3 linked regions of the Thiocapsa bogorovii genome follow. The protein of the gene in region 1 interacts with the protein of each later gene in a pairwise test. Links are inferred from orthologs where the notes say so. Each region holds a gene or a part of one and is shown in the gene's direction. Other genes may lie near its edges. The genes, in order: lpdA, uvrD and odhB.

Evidence for each region.
Region 2: the proteins of lpdA (region 1) and uvrD interact in binary tests that used the Escherichia coli proteins (3 or more experiments, as listed by UniProt). The link is inferred for Thiocapsa bogorovii from one-to-one orthologs.
Region 3: the proteins of lpdA (region 1) and odhB interact in binary tests that used the Escherichia coli proteins (3 or more experiments, as listed by UniProt). The link is inferred for Thiocapsa bogorovii from one-to-one orthologs.

The regions. Positions count from the first base shown.
Region 1 is NZ_CP089309.1:5,091,209-5,098,134, reverse strand. The notes cover bases 2,784-5,694. They hold lpdA (dihydrolipoyl dehydrogenase), read left to right. Parts: upstream 2,784-3,330; coding sequence 3,331-5,058; downstream 5,059-5,694. Other genes in these bases: LT988_RS22710 (hypothetical protein), read right to left, coding at 5,448-5,694; LT988_RS22715 (BPTI/Kunitz domain-containing protein), read right to left, coding at 5,170-5,451; aceF (dihydrolipoyllysine-residue acetyltransferase), read left to right, coding at 2,784-3,119. Outside these bases: aceE (pyruvate dehydrogenase (acetyl-transferring), homodimeric type), read left to right, coding at 1-1,167; more of aceF, read left to right, coding at 1,377-2,783; more of LT988_RS22710, read right to left, coding at 5,695-5,951; LT988_RS22705 (rubrerythrin family protein), read right to left, coding at 6,450-6,869. UniProt on the Escherichia coli protein: Lipoamide dehydrogenase is a component of the glycine cleavage system as well as of the alpha-ketoacid dehydrogenase complexes.
Region 2 is NZ_CP089309.1:2,879,429-2,886,389, reverse strand. The notes cover bases 2,681-5,626. They hold uvrD (DNA helicase II), read left to right. Parts: upstream 2,681-3,039; coding sequence 3,040-5,214; downstream 5,215-5,626. Other genes in these bases: LT988_RS13030 (30S ribosomal protein S1), read left to right, coding at 5,334-5,626. Outside these bases: LT988_RS13045 (FAD-dependent oxidoreductase), read left to right, coding at 1-1,009; hemE (uroporphyrinogen decarboxylase), read right to left, coding at 1,391-2,455; more of LT988_RS13030, read left to right, coding at 5,627-6,551; LT988_RS13025 (TRAP transporter substrate-binding protein), read left to right, coding at 6,662-6,961. UniProt on the Escherichia coli protein: A helicase with DNA-dependent ATPase activity. Unwinds DNA duplexes with 3'-5' polarity. Translocates on single-stranded DNA with 3'-5' polarity. Initiates unwinding more efficiently from a nicked substrate than double-stranded DNA.
Region 3 is NZ_CP089309.1:4,328,864-4,335,878, reverse strand. The notes cover bases 3,797-6,796. They hold odhB (2-oxoglutarate dehydrogenase complex dihydrolipoyllysine-residue succinyltransferase), read left to right. Parts: upstream 3,797-4,654; coding sequence 4,655-5,938; downstream 5,939-6,796. Other genes in these bases: LT988_RS19195 (flavin prenyltransferase UbiX), read right to left, coding at 6,571-6,796; LT988_RS19200 (DUF29 domain-containing protein), read left to right, coding at 6,043-6,516; LT988_RS19210 (2-oxoglutarate dehydrogenase E1 component), read left to right, coding at 3,797-4,658. Also shown: hemC (hydroxymethylbilane synthase), read right to left, coding at 1-91; LT988_RS19220 (NRDE family protein), read right to left, coding at 441-1,253; LT988_RS19215 (hypothetical protein), read right to left, coding at 1,397-1,615; more of LT988_RS19210, read left to right, coding at 1,800-3,796; more of LT988_RS19195, read right to left, coding at 6,797-7,015. UniProt on the Escherichia coli protein: E2 component of the 2-oxoglutarate dehydrogenase (OGDH) complex which catalyzes the second step in the conversion of 2-oxoglutarate to succinyl-CoA and CO(2).

The DNA.
Region 1 (6,926 bases):
GTGCGCATCCTCACCATCCTGGTACGCGACAAGGCGATCGGCAAGTACCTGGTCCCCATTGTTCCGGACGAGGCACGCACCTTCGGCATGGAGGGCATGTTCCGACAGCTCGGCATCTACTCCTCGATCGGACAGCTCTACGAGCCGGTCGATGCCGATCAGGTCATGTACTACCGGGAGGACAAGAAGGGTCAGATCCTGCAGGAAGGCATCAACGAGGCGGGAGCCATGTCGTCCTGGATCGCCGCGGCCACCGCCTACGCGAACCACGGTCAGAGCATGATCCCCTTCTATATCTACTACTCGATGTTCGGATTCCAGCGCATCGGGGATCTCGCCTGGGCGGCGGGCGACATGCAGGCGCGCGGCTTCCTCATCGGCGGCACCGCCGGACGCACCACGCTCGCCGGCGAGGGTTTGCAGCATCAGGACGGCCACAGCATGGTGGTCGCCGCGACCATCCCGAACTGTGTCGCTTACGATCCGGCTTACGCTTACGAGCTCGCCGTCATCGTCCAGGATGGCTTGCGCCGCATGTATCGGGAGAAGGAAAACGTCTTCTACTACGTCACGGCGATGAACGAGAATTACGTTCAGCCGGCGCTGCCCGAGGGCGCCGAGGCCGGGATCCTCAAGGGCATGTATCGGGTTCATCAGGGCGAGGAGCATACCCACCGGGTCCAGTTGCTCGGCGCCGGGACCATCCTGCGGGAGGTCTTGGCCGCGGCCGAGCTGCTCGCCAAGGACTTCAACGTCGGCGCCGATGTCTGGAGCGTCACCAGCTTCAACGAGCTGCGGCGCGAGGGCATCGATGTGGAGCGCTGGAACATGCTCCACTCCGACCAGCCCCAACGAACCACGTATGTCGAGGAGCAGCTGGCCGGGACCCAGGGTCCGATCATTGCCGCCACCGACTATATCCGAACCTACGCCGATCAGATCCGCCCCTACATCCCGCGCCATTACCTGGTGCTCGGGACCGACGGCTTCGGGCGGAGCGATATGCGCAGCCAGCTCCGAAAATTCTTCGAGGTGAATCGTTACTACATCGTCGTCGCCGCACTCAAGGCATTGGCGGACGAGGGCGAGATCCCGACCGCGACGGTCTCCGAGGCCATTCGGAAATACCGTATCGACCCGGAAAAACCCAACCCGGTGACGATCTGAACCGCGCTAAACCGCGTCCGGCATGACACGCGTTGCTTCGGTGAACCTACCGACATACAAGGTTCTACGAAGCGCTCGGCCGACGCGGTTTAGGACATCTAAAATCTATGGCTAAACCGCGTCCGGGCCGAACCGCCCGGCTCAGCCAGGGCCGCCCACCACAGGGATCCGTGGTGATCGCCCCGGACGCGGTTTAGGGAGGACAGAGCGTGGCAACCGTCGAAGATATTCTGCTGCCGGACATCGGGGACTTCTCGGACGTCGAGGTGATCGAGATCCTCGTCGCGCCAGGCGACCGGATCGAGGCCGAGCAATCGATCCTCAGCCTGGAAAGCGACAAGGCGACCATCGAGATCCCCTCGCCCCTGGCGGGGGTGATCAAAGCGTTGAAGGTCAAGATCGGAGACCGGGTCAGTCAGGGGGATCCCCTGATGAGCGTCGAGACAGATGGTACCGGCTCGGAGGAGGCGGCACCCGAAGAGAACGCAGCCGGCGAAACGCGGTCTGCGCAAGCCGGGTCGGGCGAGCCGCTCGCCGCCCCCCTGACGTCTCGCGCGGCCTCCCCGGCTCCTGCGTCGCCGCCGCTACCGAAGTCGACTGCTCGGCATGGGCCGAGCAGCGGCGAGACCATCTCCGTGGTCCTGCCCGATATCGGCGATTTTTCCGACATCCCGGTCGTCGAGGTCCTGATCGCTCCGGGAGATCGCATCGAGGTCGACCAGTCGCTCCTCACGCTCGAGAGCGACAAGGCCACGATGGAAATCCCTTCTCCAAACGCAGGTATCGTCGAGGAGCTGGCCGTCAAGGTCGGAGATACCCTCAACCAGGGCGATCTCATCCTCACGCTTCGCACCGACGGCGAGATCGACAGCGGCGAGCCGATCGCAACGGCCTCGCCGATGGCTGCGAACACGGCCGAAGAGCTCGAAGCACCGCCGGGGCCGTCATCGAACGCGAAGCGCGCACCCGGTGAATCCGAGCGCCGACCCGCGCCGGTGCTGCCACGCCCCGAGGACATGGCAGCCATCGCCAAAGGCCGCAAGGCCCATGCGAGCCCCACAGTGAGACGGTTCGCTCGCGAGCTCGGCGTCGACCTGAAATTCGTCAAGGGGTCAGGGCCGAAGGGTCGCGTGCTCAAGGACGACGTCCAGGGCTTCGTCAAGCACGCGCTCGCGCAAGGTGCTCCGAGCGGGCCCGCCGGCGGCGCCCTGCCCTTCGCCTTGCCCGCCGCGCCCGAGATTGATTTCGCCAAGTTCGGCCCGGTCGAGGTCACCGAACTGTCGCGCATCAAGAAGCTCAGCGGTCGACATCTGCACCGCTGCTGGCTTTCCGTGCCGCACGTCACGCAATTCGACGAGGCAGACATCACCTCCCTCGAGGACTTCCGCAAGGCGCAAAAGGCTCAGGCCACCGAAAAGGGCATCAAGCTGACCTTTGTTCCCTTCCTCCTCAAGGCGGTCGCGACGGCCCTGAACCGGATGCCCGTCCTCAAGGCCTCGCTGACAACGGACGGCGAGGGTCTGGTGCTCAAGCACTTCACCCATATCGGTGTGGCGGTCGATACGCCGCAGGGCCTGGTCGTCCCGGTCGTGCGCGATGTCGACAAGAAAGGCATCTATGCCCTGGCCGCGGAGCTCTCCGATCTCGGCGACAAGGCGCGCAACGGCAAGCTGCTGCCGGGCGACATGCAAGGCGGGTGTTTCTCCATTTCCAGCCTCGGCGGTATCGGCGGGACCGCCTTCACGCCGATCGTGAACGCGCCCGAGGTCGCCATCCTCGGGGTCTCGCGCGCGACGACCAAGCCGGTGTGGAACGGCCAGAGCTTCGAGCCGCGCCTGATGCTCCCGCTGTCCCTGTCCTACGATCACCGTGTCGTCGACGGGGCCGACGGGGCGCGCTTCACCAGCCTGCTCGGGGAGCTGCTCGGAGATCTTCGTCAGCTCCTGCTGTGAGGCCGGCTCGTGGAGGCGGGGCATGTTTGCCTGTGCCTCGCCTCGGCTCCCGCGGTCGATACCCGGGGCCCACGCACGTGCGCGACGCCCGAACGCAATGCAGTGAATAGGGTCGAGGGTTTCGCCTCGCGACACGCTTTCGTCTAGGATTGGGCGCTATCGAGCCATCATCATCGCGCGGCCGTTGCGGCCCCAAGAGAAGAATCACACCATGAACGACAAGAGCGGCGACATCATCGAGGTCAAGGTACCGGACATCGGAGACTTCGAGGACGTGGAGGTCATCGAGGTCTTGGTCTCCCCGGGTGACCCTGTGATCGAAGAGGCGTCGCTGATCACCCTCGAAAGCGACAAGGCGAGCATGGAGATCCCGGCGCCGCGTGCCGGGATCGTGCGCACGGTCGAGGTCGCGGTGGGCGATCGAATCTCGGAAGGCACACTCATCGTGACGCTCGAGGTCAAGGAGGTACAGGCTGCGGGCGCCTCCGAACCGGTGAAAGCGTCCGCGAACACGGCTGCCGCCGCGTCGCAGGAGATCGTCACGGAGGTCGTGGTCCTCGGCGCCGGCCCCGGAGGTTACACCGCCGCCTTTCGCGCCGCCGACCTCGGCAAGAAGGTCGTGCTGATCGAACGCTACCACACACTCGGCGGCGTCTGTCTGAACGTCGGCTGTATTCCCTCGAAGGCGCTGCTGCACACCGCCGCCATCCTCGAAGAGGTCAAGACCCTGGGCACCATGGGCGTGACCTTCGGTGCGCCCGAGATCGACCTCGAAAAGATGCGCACGGGCAAGGAGCAGGTGGTCGCCAAGCTCACCGGCGGTCTCGCGACCATGGCGAAGCAACGTCGAGTCGACGTGATCCAGGGCACCGGTCGGTTCGAAGCACCCAACCGGATCGCCGTGGCCCAACCCGGTGGTCCGGTCCGGATCCTGTTCGACCACTGCATCATCGCGTGCGGCTCGGCGCCCATGAAGATCCCTGGGTTTCCGCATGACGACCCGCGTGTCATGGACTCCACCGACGCGCTCGAGATCGCAGACATTCCCGAGCGCCTCCTCATCGTCGGCGGCGGCATCATCGGACTCGAGATGGCAAGCGTCTACAGTGCACTCGGCTCGACCGTCGAGGTCGTCGAGATGAAGGATCAGTTGATGCCCGGTGCGGACATCGACCTCGTGCGCGCGCTCGAAAAGGTCATCAAGAAGCGCTACAGCACCATCCGACTCGAAACGAAGGTCGCGCAGATGAGCGCCACGGCCGAAGGCATCAAGGTTGTGTTCGAGGGCAAAAAACCGGGCGAGGAGGTCTACGACAAGGTACTGGTCGCCATCGGCCGACGCCCGAACGGGAAGCTCGTCAACGCCGAGGCGGCGGGGGTGAAGGTCGATCAGCACGGGTTCATCAAGGTCGATGCCCACATGCGCACGAACGTGCCGAACATCTTCGCCATCGGCGACGTGGTCGGCGGGCCGATGCTCGCCCACAAGGCGACCCACGAAGCCAAGGTCGCGGCCGAGGTCATCGCCGGGATGCCGGCCCTCTTCGATCCCATGACCATCCCCTCGGTCGCCTACACCGACCCCGAGGTCGCCTGGATGGGCCTCACAGAAACCGATGCCAAGGCCAATGGCATCGCCTATGAGAAAGGCGTCTTCCCTTGGGCCGCAAGCGGCCGCGCACTCGGCATCCATCGCGACGAGGGTCTGACCAAGCTGCTCTTCGATCCGGAGACCAAGCGCATCCTGGGCGCAGGCATCGTCGGCCCGAACGCCGGCGAGCTGATCGGCGAGGCTGTTCTGGCGCTTGAGATGGGCGCGGACATGGAAGACATCGGCCTGACCATTCATCCGCATCCGACCCTGAACGAAACCATCGGGCTCGCCGCCGAGATGGCGCACGGGTCGATCACGGATCTGCTGCCGCCGAAGAGGCGCTGACTGTCGGCGACTTATCGTCGCCTCGCGGGGAAGCGATGCCGGAGATTGCCTAAGAGCCGATCACCGATGACGGATAACCGATGTCGCCTTTCACGTGACCGGCCCCGAGGATCACCGCTTTGCCCCGCAGAAGTCCAAACAGTGCTTCAGGGTGGGAAACGGCACCCGACCCGCGCAACCGCCGTAGGTGAATGCCTTGCAGCGATCGTCTCGATAATCGTAATAGAACCCGCGTTGATTGGAGCGGCAGGGGCCGGGGTCGGGTTTGACGAGACAGGCGACGGGAAGCTCCTCGCGTGCGCCTCCCGAGGAAGCACCGCCACATCCCGATAGACTCGCCATGAGGATCACGAGCACCGGAACGCGCAACCGGACGAGCCGCTCGGCCCTCATCGAGGCCGGATCCGCGCCGTCCCACGGATCTCCGCACCCGTCGGCGCCTGTTTCCACCAATCGCGATGTCGAAAGTCGTTTCCGTCCTTGGCCATCACCTGGACGGAGCCCCCTCGACGAAATCCCCAGCCCTTGACTCTCGGGCCATGCATAAAGAGCGTCCAAGCCGGGACGCCCGCACGCAAAACCACCCGGTGATAGTCCGAGCCGCGCAGCCTGTTGAATCTTCCCGGAGCGCAGAAGCGCGCCCGGATGTGCTCCGGGTCCCCGTCGAGTGCGCGGATCTCGTCATAGCCGCCCGAGAGCACCAAGCTCACGGCGTGTCGCCAGGGGTGGTCGTGAAGCCCGCGGTCCGGATCCGAATCGACGAAGCGGTGCAGATACAGATGCCAGCCGAAGGCGCCGAGGAGGTAGTAGCGTTCGAGGTAGGGCTCGCCCTGCTCGCCTTCGATGAGACGACAGGGTCGCCGAGCGCTGATCCATTCAAGCAATCGTTCCATCGTGTCCTTTAAGCCGCATCGGGTGCAATCGTCACTCGTCTCACGCTGACTCCGCGTCGCAATCATTCACAGGCGTCTCAGCTGACGCGGTCTTCTAAAGAATGGAAAAAGCTCGAGGTGGGTCGAGCCACCTCATGCGGATCTGGCCTGTTGCTACTGGGGCGTCGTTGGTGGACGCCGGTAAAACGCGGCCTGGAGCGCTGAAGGGCACGGCGCGATTATACGCGTGCGCGGCTGCGCCGCACGAGGTGACGAAGCAGACAAGGGATCCGAGGCGGTCTCGGTAATCGTGAAGTTGATTCCCGAGCGTCGACATCCGGACGACGCCGCAGCTCAAAACAAGAAGGGGCGACTCACGTCGCCCCGACATGCGGTTCGCGCTCCCTACAAAGGTCGGGGGAAGCGCTCTTTCTCTAAGCCGCGCCCGACGCCGCGGTACTTGGCGCCGAGCATGGACATCATGCCGCCGAGCCGATCTGGTTGCTCGGGGGACTCGGTTTAGGCGTCGAGGTTATCGAGTGCCTTCTGGAAGCGGTTGGCGTGCGAGCGCTCGGCCTTGGCCAGCGTCTCGAACCAATCCGCGACCTCGTCGAAACCTTCGTCACGCGCGGTCTTTGCCATGCCGGGATACATGTCGGTGTATTCGTGGGTCTCGCCCGCGATGGCCGCACGCAGATTGTCGCCGGTCGGGCCGATCGGCAAGCCGGTGGCCGGATCCCCGACCGCTTCGAGATATTCGAGGTGGCCGTGCGCATGGCCTGTCTCGCCTTCGGCGGTAGAACGGAAGACCGCCGCGACGTCGTTGTAGCCCTCGACATCGGCCTTGGCGGCGAAGTAGAGGTAGCGGCGATTGGCCTGAGACTCGCCTGCGAAGGCTTCCTTCAAACTCGCTTCGGTCTTGCTGCCCTTGAGCTCCATGTCGATCTCCTCACGATGGAAAGAACGGGGTTGGCTGAACCTACACAAAAACCTTAG
Region 2 (6,961 bases), 2.2 Mb from region 1 along the record:
CAACGTCGCCCTTGTGGACGGCACTTGGCGCAAGGAGGAGATCGTCGCCACGGGCACACGGGATGATTATTGTGCCGTCGACTTCCAAGCCCTGGCTCAATCCTTCTCGGCGGATTGCGTGCGGCTGGACCGACAGACGTCTAAGCAGATCACCCAGTTGTTCTCGACCAAGGTCGACAAGATCCGCCGCGATGGCCAGGACTACGTCTTGGAGACCAACCGGGGGTTGTTGAAGGCGCGGGCACTCGTTGTCTGCGCGGGTGGACACTCGCTCTTGATGGCGCAGGAGATGGGGCTCGGGTTGGACTACTCCTGCATGCCGGTCGCCGGGTCCTTCTATTTCGCCCCCGAGGCGCTGCACGGCAAGGTCTACACAGTTCAGAATCCGAGCCTACCGTTCGCCGCGGTCCACGGCGACCACGACATCAAGGAAAGCGGCAAGACCCGCTTCGGACCGACCGCCTTCATGCTGCCGATGCTCGAGCGGTACAACCGCGACAGCATCCCGGAGTTCTTCAAGGTCCTGAGGTTCGATCGACGCGTTGCCGCGGCCTTTTGGGCTATGCTCAAGGAGCGCGATATCCGCCACTACATCCTGCGCAACCTCCTCTACGAGGTACCGGGCCTGAATCGCCATTTCTTCGTGCGCGAGATCCGCAAGATCGTTCCCTCGATCAAGGCGGCCGACATCAGCTATGCCGAGCGCTTCGGCGGGCTGCGACCCCAGTTGATCGACAAGACCTCCGGCAAGCTGCGCATGGGCGAGGCCAAGATCACCAACGGGAGCGGACTCATTTTCAACATGACCCCTTCGCCCGGCGGTACAAGTTGTCTGGGCAGCGGCGAGACCGACATGCGCTCGATTGCCGCCTATTTAGGCGCCCGAATCGACGAGCAGGGCTTGGCCAGCGAGCTTCTGATGGGTTACGAGGATACGCGCGGGCAGGGTGACGCAGCGGCGGCCGTGGAGACTGAATCGGATGCGGTGGCGCTAGCCGAGGCGGTCTAAAATGAATCGCGTCCTCGGGGGCTTATGCTTTGCTTGAGGGGAGTTTCACCCTCGGCATAACCTGAAGCGTTTCAGCAGGACGCGATTCAGAGGCTAAAAGCGAGGAAAGGATTACAAGCGACGCACTTTCTGGTCGGCAAGCACTGTAGGGGTAAGCGCACCGCAGTCCACCAACGCCTGCGCAGACCTCGGTGGACTTCGCTCCGACGCGTCCACCCTACGGCCGGTCTATCATCAAGGCCCGGTATCCGGGCGGCGCCTTAGAGCCGAGCCAGGACAATCCTTTCGAAAAAGTATCCTAAACCGCGTCAACACCGAGCCCATGGGCTCGCGCAACCGCGAGCCCCATCCCAAAACATTCCCTATCGCACCGGACGCGGTTTAGCCGTGGTAGGGCCGACTGAGCTCATGAACCGCCGCCACCATCGCCCCGGCATGCTCCGGATTCACGTCCGGAGTGATCCCGTGCCCGAGGTTGAAGACATGACCCGGACCCTTGCCGTAGCTGGCGAGCACGCGCGCCACCTCTTCGCGGATCCGCTCGGGTGAGGCGTAGAGCGCGCAAGGGTCGAGATTACCCTGCAGCGAGACACGGTCACCGGTCAGGATGCGCGCGTCGGCCAGATCCGTCGTCCAGTCCACGCCGAGTCCGTCGCAACCGGTGTCGGCCATGTGATTCAGCCACTGACCGCCGTTCTTGGTGAAGAGGATCACCGGTACGGCGCGTCCCTCCGCCTCGCGATTCAACCCCTCGACCACGCGCTGCATGTAGGCCAGGGAGAATTCCCGATAGTTGGCCGGCGCCAGCGCACCGCCCCAGGTATCGAAGATCATGGTCGCTTGCGCGCCGCGTGCAATCTGGGCGTTCAGATAAGCGATCACCGCATCCGCTGTCTTGGCCAAGAGGGCGTGGAGGAGGTCCGGGCGGTCGAACATCATCCCTTTCGCATGCGAGAAGTTCTTCGCGCCTCCGCCCTCGACCATGTAGGTCGCCAGGGTCCAGGGGCTGCCGGAGAAGCCGATCAAGGGCACGCGGCCGGCGAGCTCGCGTCGAATGGTCGAGACGGCATCCATCACGTAACGCAGCTCGTCCTCCGGATCCGGCACAGCGATCCGATCCACATCCGTCTGCGTACGCACCGGCCTCTCGAAATGCGGCCCTTCGCCCTCGGCGAAATACAGACCCAGCCCCATCGCATCCGGCACGGTCAGGATGTCCGAGAAGAGGATGGCGGCATCCAACGGAAAACGCTCCAACGGCTGCAGCGTGACCTCACAGGCCAACTCCGGATTCTTGCACAGATCCATGAAGCTGCCGGCCTTCGCGCGCGTCGCACGGTACTCGGGCAGATAGCGGCCTGCTTGGCGCATCATCCAAACCGGCGTGTATTCAACGGGTTCGCGCATCACTGCACGAAGGAAGGTGTCATTGATGAGTGGCGTCATGAAGCAGGACCTGGGCAGTCGAGTAGAAGGGTCTCGGTGGTTCGGGCGCCCATTCTACTACGGGTTTCGCTCATGACGAGGTTGCGAAGGTCGGCGCTGCTCAAGTCCGCCATTGCGGTGGGGGCACCGGATCGAGGGGCAGGCCGAACAGCGACCGCTCGTCCGAGGGGGAGGCCTTGGGATCGGCCGACTGTATAAGTCTGTTCACGAAAGAACCAGAGTTCTGTGGATAAGGTGTGACCTCCTGGACGGCCTTATTTTGCACACCGGTTACGCACAGGTTGGGCAACTCTCCGGGAACACCCAAAGATCGTTCCAACTAATTGAGTTAATATATTTTTTCGGCACGGTCGAGTTATCCACAGAGCTTATTAAGATTACTGTCTTTTTATTTAAACTATTTTAAATAAGGATCCGGCCGGGAAACCGGTCGATCCCGCTCGCAGGGCTCCGAGAATCATCCAACAGACTGAATTAATATATTTTTCGTGCGCATCCCTGCGTCTGACTTCACCTCTCCTCGGTTGGAGCCAACCGACAACAACGCATGTCATGCGGGAGCTGGTTTCAGTAGAATCCGGGCGATGGATGTGTCCGCCCTTCTCGATCCCCTCAACGACGCTCAGCGCGCGGCCGTCGGCGCTGAGTCAGGTAACCTTTTGGTGCTCGCCGGCGCCGGGTCCGGCAAGACGCGTGTCCTGGTGCATCGCATCGCCTGGTTGGTCCAGGTGCAACAGGTGCCGTCTTATGCCGTGCTCGCGGTCACCTTCACCAACAAAGCGGCGCGCGAGATGCGCGGTCGGATCGAGACCATGCTCGGAGTGCCGATCGGCGGGATGTGGGTCGGTACCTTTCACGGGCTCGCCCATCGCTTTCTGCGCGCCCATTGGCAAGACGCCGGGCTCCCGCAGCATTTCCAGATCTTGGATTCAGATGACCAATTCCGTCTGATCAAGCGCATCCTCAAGGCGATGCAGCTGGACGAGGCCCGTTGGCCGCCGCGTCAGGTGCAGGCTTTCATCAACAAGCAGAAAGACGAGGGTCTGCGGCCGAACCACCTGGACGGCGGCGGCGACTTCTTCACGGATAAGATGATTGCGGTCTATCGTCAGTACGAGGAGGAGCGCGCACGCTCGGGCCTGCTGGACTTCGCCGATCTGCTGCTCAAGACTCTGGAGCTGCTGCGCGAGCGTACGGATATCCTGCAGCACTACCAGCGACGCTTCGCGCATATCCTGGTGGACGAGTTCCAGGATACGAACGCCATCCAGTACGCCTGGCTGCGCTTACTTGCCGGGACGAACGACAACCTCTTCGCCGTGGGCGACGACGATCAGTCGATCTACGGCTGGCGCGGCGCAAAGGTTGAAAATATCCAATCGTTTCAGTGGGATTATCCAAACACGCAGGTCATCCGGCTGGAGCAGAATTACCGTTCGAGCGGCAACATTCTGGCTGCGGCCAACGCCCTGATTGCCCACAATCCGAGCCGTCTCGGGAAAAACCTCTGGACCCAAGACGGCGAGGGCGAGCCGATTCGACGTTACACGGCGTTCAACGAAGTCGACGAGGCGCGCTTCGTCGTGGAGCGGATTCGCCGCTTTACGCAAAACGAAGGGCATCGGCGCGACGAATGCGCGATCCTCTATCGCACGACGGCCCAGTCACGTCTTTTCGAAGAGGCGCTGATCCAGGCGCAGATCCCGTATCGGGTGTACGGTGGACTGCGATTCTTCGAACGCGCCGAGATCCGTGATGCGCTGGCCTATCTGCGTCTGGTCGCCAACCCGGACGACGATGCCGCCTTCGAGCGCGTGGTCAACACACCGAACCGTGGCATCGGTGCCCGCACCCTGGACTTGTTGCGCCAGCAAGCACGCGAGACACGGGTGTCGCTCTGGCAGGCGGCGGCCGATCTGACCGGGACTTCGGTTCTGGGGCCGAGGGGCGGTGCCGCACTGCATGGATTCATGGATCTGATCCGAGAGCAGCGCCGAGCGCGCGAGGGTCTGGCGTTGCACGAGTTGGTGACTGCCCTGATCGAGTCGGCCGGCTTGCCGGATTTCTATAAAAAAAACAAGGACGGCAAAGGCCAGGATCGAGTGGAGAACCTCGAGCAGCTGGTCGACACGGCCGCGCGCTTCGAGGAGGACCTGCACGAGGAAGAGACGGACGCGCTTGCGGTCTTTCTTGCGCATGCTGCTCTGGAAGCGGGCGACACCCAGGCCGACGGTTTCGAGGACAGCGTGCAACTCATGACACTACACAGCGCGAAGGGGCTGGAATTTCCGGTGGTCTTCCTGGTCGGGCTGGAAGAGGGCCTGTTCCCCCACAGTCTGTCGGCGGAGGACCCGAGCCGGCTCGAAGAGGAGCGCCGACTCTGCTATGTCGGCATGACACGCGCGATGCGCGAGCTTTATGTCACCCACGCAGAGAGCCGGCGGCTCTACGGCCGGGAGGAGTCCCCGATGCCTTCGCGGTTCCTGCGCGAGGTCCCGCCCGGATTGGTCGAAGAGGTCCGGGCGCGCAGCGCGGCCCGCCGTGCGGCGTCAGGACTGAGTCCGAGTCTGACATCGACGTCGAGCGGCGACACCGGTCTCTTCAGGCTCGGACAACGTGTGGTTCACCCGAAGTTCGGCGAGGGCGTGGTCCTGAACAGCGAGGGTCGCGGATCCGCGGCTCGGATACAGGTCAATTTTCAGAAGGCCGGCGCCAAATGGCTGGTCCTGGCCTATGCTCGGCTTGAGCCGGCGAGCTGACTCCAGGGACCGGAGCAACCAACCAAACCGGGTGGCCGGCCGGTCGGGCGCACTGCGACCGGCGGCATCTCTCGGCACACACGGTTTCACTCTCAACCCGACGACGGCAAGACTTCACCATGTCCCAGACCGAAAGCTTCGAAGACCTCCTCAAGCAGTTCGACCAGACCCATCCGGGATCCAGCACGAAGGAGCCGGGGGTCGGGGACAAGGTCCGCGGGGTCTTGGTCTCGATCGGCGATGAGTATGCTTTCGTCGATCTGGGCGGCAAGTCCGAGGGTCGTCTCGATGTTTCGGCACTTAAAGATGCCGAAGGCAATTTGAAGTCTGCCGTCGGCGACACGGTCGAGACGCATGTCACCGGAAAGGACGAGGATTCCGGGACGCTCCTGCTCGGCAGTCAGCACGGGCACCGCTATCACGGGATCGAGGAGGTCGAAGGCGCCTATCGGCAAGGGCTCCCGGTGCAAGGTCAGGTCACCGCGGCCGTCAAAGGCGGCGTCGAGGTCCAAGTGGCCGGGCTGCGTGCCTTCTGTCCGGCCTCTCAGGTCGACATCCGCTTCATCGAAGACCTCTCCGAGCTTGTCGGCCAGCGGTTCGATTTCCGCATCACCAAGTTCGAAGGCGGCCGACGACCGAATCTGGTCGTATCGCGTAAGGTGCTGCTCGAAGAGGAGCAACACCGGCGTGCCGAGGAGACGCGGGCGCAACTGCACGAAGGTGCGGTGCTGTCCGGGGTTGTCACCTCGCTGAAGGACTATGGGGCGTTCGTCGATATCGGCGGTCTCGAGGGCATGATCCACATCAGTCAACTGGCCTTCGGTCATGTGAAGCATCCCGGGGAGATCCTCAGCGTCGGGCAGCCCGTCGAGGTCTCGGTCCTGCGCATCGAGCCGCCGAGCGGTCCGAAAAGCCGGGAGAAGATTGCGCTCTCGATCCGTGCACTTGCCCGCGATCCTTGGCAAGAAGCCGCCGACAACTTCCCCGTCGGTCAGCGCGTGAGCGGTACGGTGAGTCGACTGCAACCCTTCGGTGCTTTCGTCGAGCTCGCCCCCGGGATCGACGGTCTCGTCCATATTAGCGAGCTCGGCGCCGGGCGCCGCGTGAATCATCCGAGCGAGGTCATCAACGTCGGGGACCCTGTCGAAGCAACCGTCTTGGCGGTCGACTCGGAGCGACGTCGGATCAGTCTGTCGCTCGACGACACCAAGGGATTCGAAGCGGGATCGCAGGCGCCTGGCGTCACGCCCGGGGCACCCGTCGCAGAGGCCGCGGAGAAGACCTTGGGTAGCTTCGGCGCGCTTTTGCAGGAATCCTTGAAGAAAGGCCGATCGTAGGTGTCTTCGGGCCTTCTCAGACTCGAATGCAGTCCGGGGACCACGGATTCCGCCGTTGGCACCCGGGCCCACGGCAAACAGATCATCAACACGCAGATTGGAGGACGGGGATGCAACGCCGCGATTTCATCAAAGGGGTCGGTGCTGGCTCGCTGGCTGTCGGGGCGCTGGCCAGCGGTATGGAGTCGGCTCATGCCAAGGCCGAATACTCTTGGAAGATGGTCACCACCTGGCCGAAGAACTTCCCGGGCCTCGGCACCGGCGCGAACAACCTCGCTGCCTTGATCGGCGAAATGAGCGGTGGTCGAATCGAGGTCAAGGTCTTCGGTGCCGGCGAGCTCGTCCCCGCCTTCGAGATCTTCGATGCAGTTTCGCGCGGGACCGCCGAGATGGGCCACGGCTCGGCCTAT
Region 3 (7,015 bases), 760 kb from region 1 along the record:
GATGGAGCTTCGTCAGCAGCGCGGACACATGCTCGGCCTGCCACATGGCCAAGGGAGATTTACGGGTGGCGATACGGATGATGTTCGACATGGTGGATCCTAAAGGGGCTCTCGATCGAAGCCAGGGTCGGAGACAGGAACTTAATCGATCACGCCCGCGCGGACGAGACCGTTGAATCACGAAGGCGGCGAAAGGATGCGATTGTGTCACAGCCGACACGGGGATTCGAACCGTCTAAACTGCGTCTCGCAGCGACATAGCGACTCAAACCGCTTCTTGACACTGCAGGCACCAACGAACGACGGAGCGGACGCAGTTTAAAAAATTGTTTTTATTATCCTAAACCGCGTCCAGCACGGATCATGAGGGGTCTGCCGCCCGCCGCCGCCAACTGAAGGATATCGCCCCGCCGGGGACGCGGTTTAGCTCGGGACGCGGTTTAGTTGGGCACTTTGATGAATGGGGCCTCATCCGGCCTCCCTTCCGCATGCAGCCAGATCGGCCCGCTGCCGTAGCCGGGATAGAGGGGGATTGCGATCAGCGCCCCTGAACGCGTGCCGAACCCGTCGGACCGCTCGAACGTCATGGCGGTCTCGGGGTCCGCATCCGGACCGGGCCGATGCGATGCGAGCAAATCCCGCCAGGCCGTCCAGTCCTCGGCGTCCGGATCCGGGGTCTGCGCTGCGAGGAACCTCGGAAAATGCTCGGCGACGCGCGGATCTCCGACATCGTCGAGCTCGCTTGCGCTCAACATGTGCAGACCGGGGGCGATCGGATGGACGCGGATGTCGCCGTCGCCGCCGTGACGCAGCCAATAGGCCGAGCGCGGGTCCGCCACCACCAGATTGAAGGGCCGATAGGCCGCCGGATCGAGATCGGCCAGCGCCCCGGCAGCCTCGGACGCTTCGGCATGGTCGAGTGCCTCCAAGACCAGCTCGCCTCGACTGCGTTTGCCGGGCAGGGATCCGAGCGTCCCCCGACGGTTCATGATCGCGGCAACGAGGCCATGGTCGTTGACCCCGAGCCAGCTCCCGCCGGACTCCAGATCAAGCCCGGCACGCACCTCCGGGCGGTCCGACCAATGTCGGCCCGGCGGGCGACTCGGACGCGTGAGCATCTCGTCGCGATTGGCCGCGATCAATACCGGCCAGAGATGGCCCGGCCGCTTCAGAATGACGAAGGTGCACATGAATTCAAACCCCTCGAGCAGGAGATCGCCCTGCGGTGCTCTCTCGTGATACGCGTTCGACATCGCATCCAAAACGGCCGAGGCGAGATGGGCTTCGGATCGAACAAAAATCATTCCGTGCGTGCATTCGGATTCGGGCCGACCATCAACGGCGGATGCGATGAAGAGGCGATGATGCGAGACGCTTCGATTCCACCGGACCCGACTCAAACCGCTCGTTCTCGCTGGACCTTCGCGACCTTGGTCGAGACTGTCTTGAGCAAAAGCTCGAATGCCTTGCGCTGGGTCAGTTGATTCGCGCTCGTCGGCTCGCCGATCATTTCCAGGCGCGCCTGGAAATAGGCGATGTCGGCCTCGAGCCGTGCCAAGCGGATGCGCCGACGCTTGCGCTCGGTGAGGTCCGCCGCGGAGTATTGCGGTTCCATGTGAGCGCCGGCCCCGTCGGTCACGGCTCGGAAGACGCCACACCGCAAGATCGGCGATGATATCCGCCCGGTCCTTGTCGGGTGAGGTCGGTCGCCCTGAACCCGCTTGCCAAGCGCTTCGGAACCTGTGTTATAAACATCGATTATCCATCTATAAAATCAACTCAGAGAAACAACACCGAGCATGAGCGCAATCCTCGAGCTGTTTCGCAGTTCCGGCGCCCTTTACGGCGGCAATGCAGCCTTTATCGAAGACCTCTATGAACGCTATTTAAAGGACCCGGAGAGCGTCGATTTAGCTTGGAGAGAGCGCTTCCATGTGATGCACCAGGAGGCGGCCAATGAGGTCGCACACGGGCCGGTGCGCGAGAACTTCCTGCGGCTCGCCCAAGAGAGCCGAACGCGCGCGCGCACGCGTTCCACCGAGCGGCTCGAGCCCGCCGCCGCGGAAAAACAGGCCGCGGTGCTCTCCCTCATCAACGGCTATCGCTACCGCGGTCATCAGGTCGCCGACCTCGACCCGATCAAGCTGCGCGACACGCCCAAGATCGCAGATCTGGATCCGGCCTTCCACAACCTGGAGCCGGACGACATGGATCAGGTCTTCCATACGGGTTCGCTCTACGCCCCGGACCGCATGCCGCTGCGCGACATCATCGCGATGGTCGAGCAGATCTATTGCGGTACGGTCGGCTCGGAGTATATGCACATCACCGATACCCAGGAGAAACGCTGGATCCAGAAGCGGCTCGAAGGATATCGGGCGATACCCGAGATCGACACCGCCGATCGGCGTTGGCTCTTGACCCTGCTGACCGCCGCCGAGGGCTTCGAGAAGTATCTTCACCAACGCTATGTCGGCCAGAAGCGCTTTTCGCTCGAAGGCAGCGACGCCCTCATCCCGATGCTGGACGAGCTGATCCAGCGCGCCGGACGCAAGGGCCAGAAGGAGCTGGTCATCGGCATGGCCCACCGTGGGCGTCTCAGCGTCCTGACCAACATCTTCGGCAAGCCGCCGCAGGACATCTTCGACGAGTTCGAGGGCCGGGTCCAGATGGATTGGCGCCAGATGGCCGGGGACGTGAAGTATCACATGGGCTTCGCGACCGACATCGACACGCCCGGCGGCATCGTCCACCTGGTGCTGGGCTTCAATCCGTCCCATCTGGAGATCATCAACCCGGTGGTCGAGGGCTCGGTGCGGGCACGCCAGCGGCGCCGCCACGACCGCAGCGGCGATCAGGTCCTGCCCGTGCTGATCCACGGCGACGCCGCCTTCGCCGGGCAAGGCGTGGTCATGGAGACGCTCCAGCTCTCGCAGACGCGCAGCTATGCCACCGGCGGCACGGTCCACATCGTCATCAACAACCAGATCGGCTTTACGACCAGCAACCCACTCGATACCCGATCCACACTCTACTGCACCGATGTCGCCAAGATGGTGCAGGCGCCGGTCTTTCACGTGAACGGCGACGACCCGGAGTCGGTCATCTTCGTCACCCGCATGGCGCTGGATTTTCGCAACCAGTTCCACAAGGACGTCATCATCGACCTGGTCTGCTATCGGCGTCTGGGGCACAACGAGGCCGACGAGCCCGCAGTCACCCAGCCGATGATGTACAAGAAGATCCGCCGGCATCCGACCCCGCGTGCCGTGTATGCCGATCGCCTCGTCTCCGACGGCCTCGTCTCCAAGGAGGAGGTCGATGCGATGGTTGCGGACTATCGCGACTCCATCGAGCAGGGTGTGGTGGTCGCGCGCCCGGTCCTGTGCGGGCTGGACCATGCCTACCGCGTCGATTGGGGCTTCTGCCGCACCACGGACTGGGATCAAAGCGTCGATACGGGTGTCCCGGTCGAGAAGCTGCGCGAGCTGAGCGATGCCATGTTGCGCGTTCCAGATGGGTTCGAGCTCCATCCCCGGGTCGAGAAGCTCTGGGAAGAGCGGCGGAAGATGGCTCAAGGCGATCAGCTCCTGAACTGGGGCTTCGCGGAGAATCTGGCCTACGCCACCCTCGTCGATGCAGGTACGCCGGTGCGCCTGTCCGGACAGGATGCCGGGCGCGGGACCTTCTTCCATCGCCATGCCAAGATCCACGACCAAGTGACCGGCAACGCCTATACGCCGTTGCAGCACATCGGCGAGCATCAGGGCGCCTTCATCGCGATCGATTCACTCCTCTCCGAGGAGGCGGTGCTGGCCTACGAATACGGCTTCGCGACCGCGGAGCCGAGCGCGCTGACGCTCTGGGAGGCCCAGTTCGGGGACTTCGCCAACGGCGCCCAGGTGGTGATCGATCAGTTCATCACCTCCGCCGGGACCAAGTGGGGTCTGTGCTGCGGGCTTGTGATGCTGCTTCCGCATGGACTCGAGGGCCAAGGCGCCGAGCATTCCTCCGCCCGTCTGGAGCGTTTCCTGCAGCTCTGCGCCGAGCACAACATCCAGGTCTGCGTGCCGACCACCCCGGCCCAGATGTATCACCTGCTACGCCGACAGATCGTCCGCGACTACCGCAAACCGCTGATCGTCATGACCCCGAAGAGCCTGTTGCGCCATCGTCTCGCGGTCTCCGCCCTCGATGAGCTGACCAGCGGTCATTTCCAGACGGTGATCCCCGAGATCGACCCGATCGACCCCGCACAGACCGAGCGCGTGGTCTTCTGCTGCGGTAAGGTCTATTTCGATTTGCTCGAAGCGCGGCGTGCGCGTGGCCTGACGAATGTCGCCATCATCCGCATCGAGCAGCTGTATCCCTTCCCCAAGAACCACTTCGACCGCGCGCTCGAGGCTTACGAGACCACCGAAGAGATCATCTGGTGCCAGGAGGAGCCGCAGAACCAAGGCGCTTGGGACCAGATCAAACACCGCTTCCACAACCTGATGCAGGACGGGAAGCGTCCCTATTACGTCGGCCGCCCATCCTCCGCCGCACCGGCCGTCGGCCACCGTGCCGCACATGTCGAGCAGCAGGAGAGGTTGATCGACGAGGCCCTGACCGGGCATTTCAACCCCAGCATGAATAAAAGGATCCCGCCACAATGAGCAGCGAAGTCCGTGTCCCCGCCCTCCCCGAGTCGGTTGCCGACGCCACGGTCGCAACCTGGCACAAGCGCCCGGGCGATTCGGTCAAGCGCGAGGAGAATCTGGTCGATCTGGAAACCGACAAGGTCGTGCTCGAGGTCCCCTCGCCGATCGACGGCATCCTCGGCGAGATCATGGCCAACGAGGGCGATCTGGTTCAGTCCGATGCCGTCCTGGCGCTGATCGAGGCGAGCGGCACCGGAGCAACACCGCCGGCAGGTCAGGCATCGCCGCCTACCCAAGCCGCGCCAGCCAAGGCCGCATCTGCGAGCCCGGCGGCGAAGGCCGCATCTGCCGGCTCGGCGGCGAAGGCCGCACCGGCGGCCGACGCAGAACCGCAGGTCGCACCCGCCGCGCGGCGTCTGGTGAAGGAGTTGAATCTCGACCCACATGCGATTCCGGGCACAGGCCGCGACGGGCGTATCCACAAGGCCGACGTCATCGCTTATCTGGACGAGCGCGAGCAGGCCGCGCCGGCCAAGGACCCCGAGCTGGCCCTCGCGTCACCCGCACCGAGCCCGAGCCTCACCGGCGAGGCCGGCCGTCCCGAGCAGCGTGTCCCCATGACCCGTCTGCGTGCCCGCGTCGCCGAGCGCCTGGTCCAGGCCCAGCAGAATTCGGCCATGCTGACGACCTTCAACGAGGTCGATCTCAAGGCCGTTCTCGCGCTGCGGAGCCGCTACAAAGACCAGTTCGAGAAGACCCACGCGGTTCGGCTCGGCTTCATGTCCTTCTTCGTCAAGGCCGCGGTGGAGGCACTGCAACGCTTCCCCGTGATCAACGCCTCTGTCGACGGGGACGACATCATCTATCACGGCTATTACGACATCGGAATCGCAGTCAGCTCCCCGCGCGGTCTTGTTGTCCCCATCCTGCGCAACTGCGATCAGCTGAGCATGGCCGACGTCGAGCAGGGCATCGTCGCCTTCGGAGAAAAGGCACAGAACGGAAACCTCAGCTACGAGGAGCTCACGGGCGGCACCTTCTCGATCACCAACGGCGGGGTCTTCGGCTCGCTGCTCTCCACGCCCATCCTCAACCCGCCGCAAAGCGCCATCTTGGGGATGCACAAGATCCAGGAGCGCCCGATCGCCGACAAGGGCGAGATCAAGATCGCACCCATGATGTATCTGGCCCTGACCTACGACCACCGGATCATCGACGGACGCGAGGCGGTGCAGTTCCTGGTCAGTATCAAGGAGACCCTGGAGGATCCGGCGCGGTTGCTGTTGAGGATCTAAACCGCGCCCGGCGCGGTAAGTAACGTTTTTAGATGGCATCGGCCCCGGCGGACTTGACGAACGCTGGAGTCGGCGCGGTTTAGGATATTGGAACAGGTTTTCCGATGAGCGAGCTAGACCGACTCTACGAGCAGGACTATTCCGCCTGGGCGGCGCGGACAGCCGCCCTGCTGCGCCAGCGGCGATTCGCGGAGCTGGATCTCGCCCATTTGATCGAGGAGCTGGACGACATGGGCAGGAGTCAGCGGCATGAGCTGGTCAACCGTTTGCGCGTGCTGCTCGCCCATCTGCTCAAATGGCAATTCCAGTACGGCCGACTGTCCGAGCGTTGGGCGGACTTCGAAGGCAGGAGCTGGCGCAATACCATCATCGAGCAGCGCGCCGCGCTGACATACCTTATGGAAAAAAACCCAGGCCTCAAGCGCGTGCTCGAGGATGCAATCGGGGAATCCTACATCCAAGCCGTCAACCTCGCCGCCGACGAGACAGGACTTCCGGCCGCGACCTTTCCGGCCGAATGTCCCTATCAAAGCGGGCAGATCTTCAGTCGCGACTTCTATCCGGAAACGACCGGCTGACCGAGGCGTGCCGCCCGGCCCGATACGCCGCACGCTCGTGTCGCCGTCGCAGCGCTACTCGCCCCAACGGGCCGTGAGCCGATGCGGTACGTCCAGATGATCCAGGATTCGCGCCACCATGAAATCGACGATCTGCTCGATGCGCGCGGGCTTGAAGTAGAACCCCGGATTGGCCGGCATGATGACCGCACCGGCGCGTGCAAGACGCAGCATGTTCTCGAGATGGATGGCGGTAAAGGGCGTCTCGCGGATCACCAGGATCAGCTTGCGAGACTCCTTCATCGTTACATCCGCCGCGCGGTCGATGAGCGAGGTCGACACGCCGGCCGCGATGCTCGCGAGCGTGCCCGTGGTGCAGGGGCAGATGACCATGGCATCGGGCGGGTTGCTGCCGCTCGCGACCGGTGCCGTCCACTGCTGGCGACCAAAGACGCGCAGCTGCCCCGGTCGCACCTTGAAGTACTCCAGGAAGAAGGACTCGGCCTCGGCGGGTCGGGCC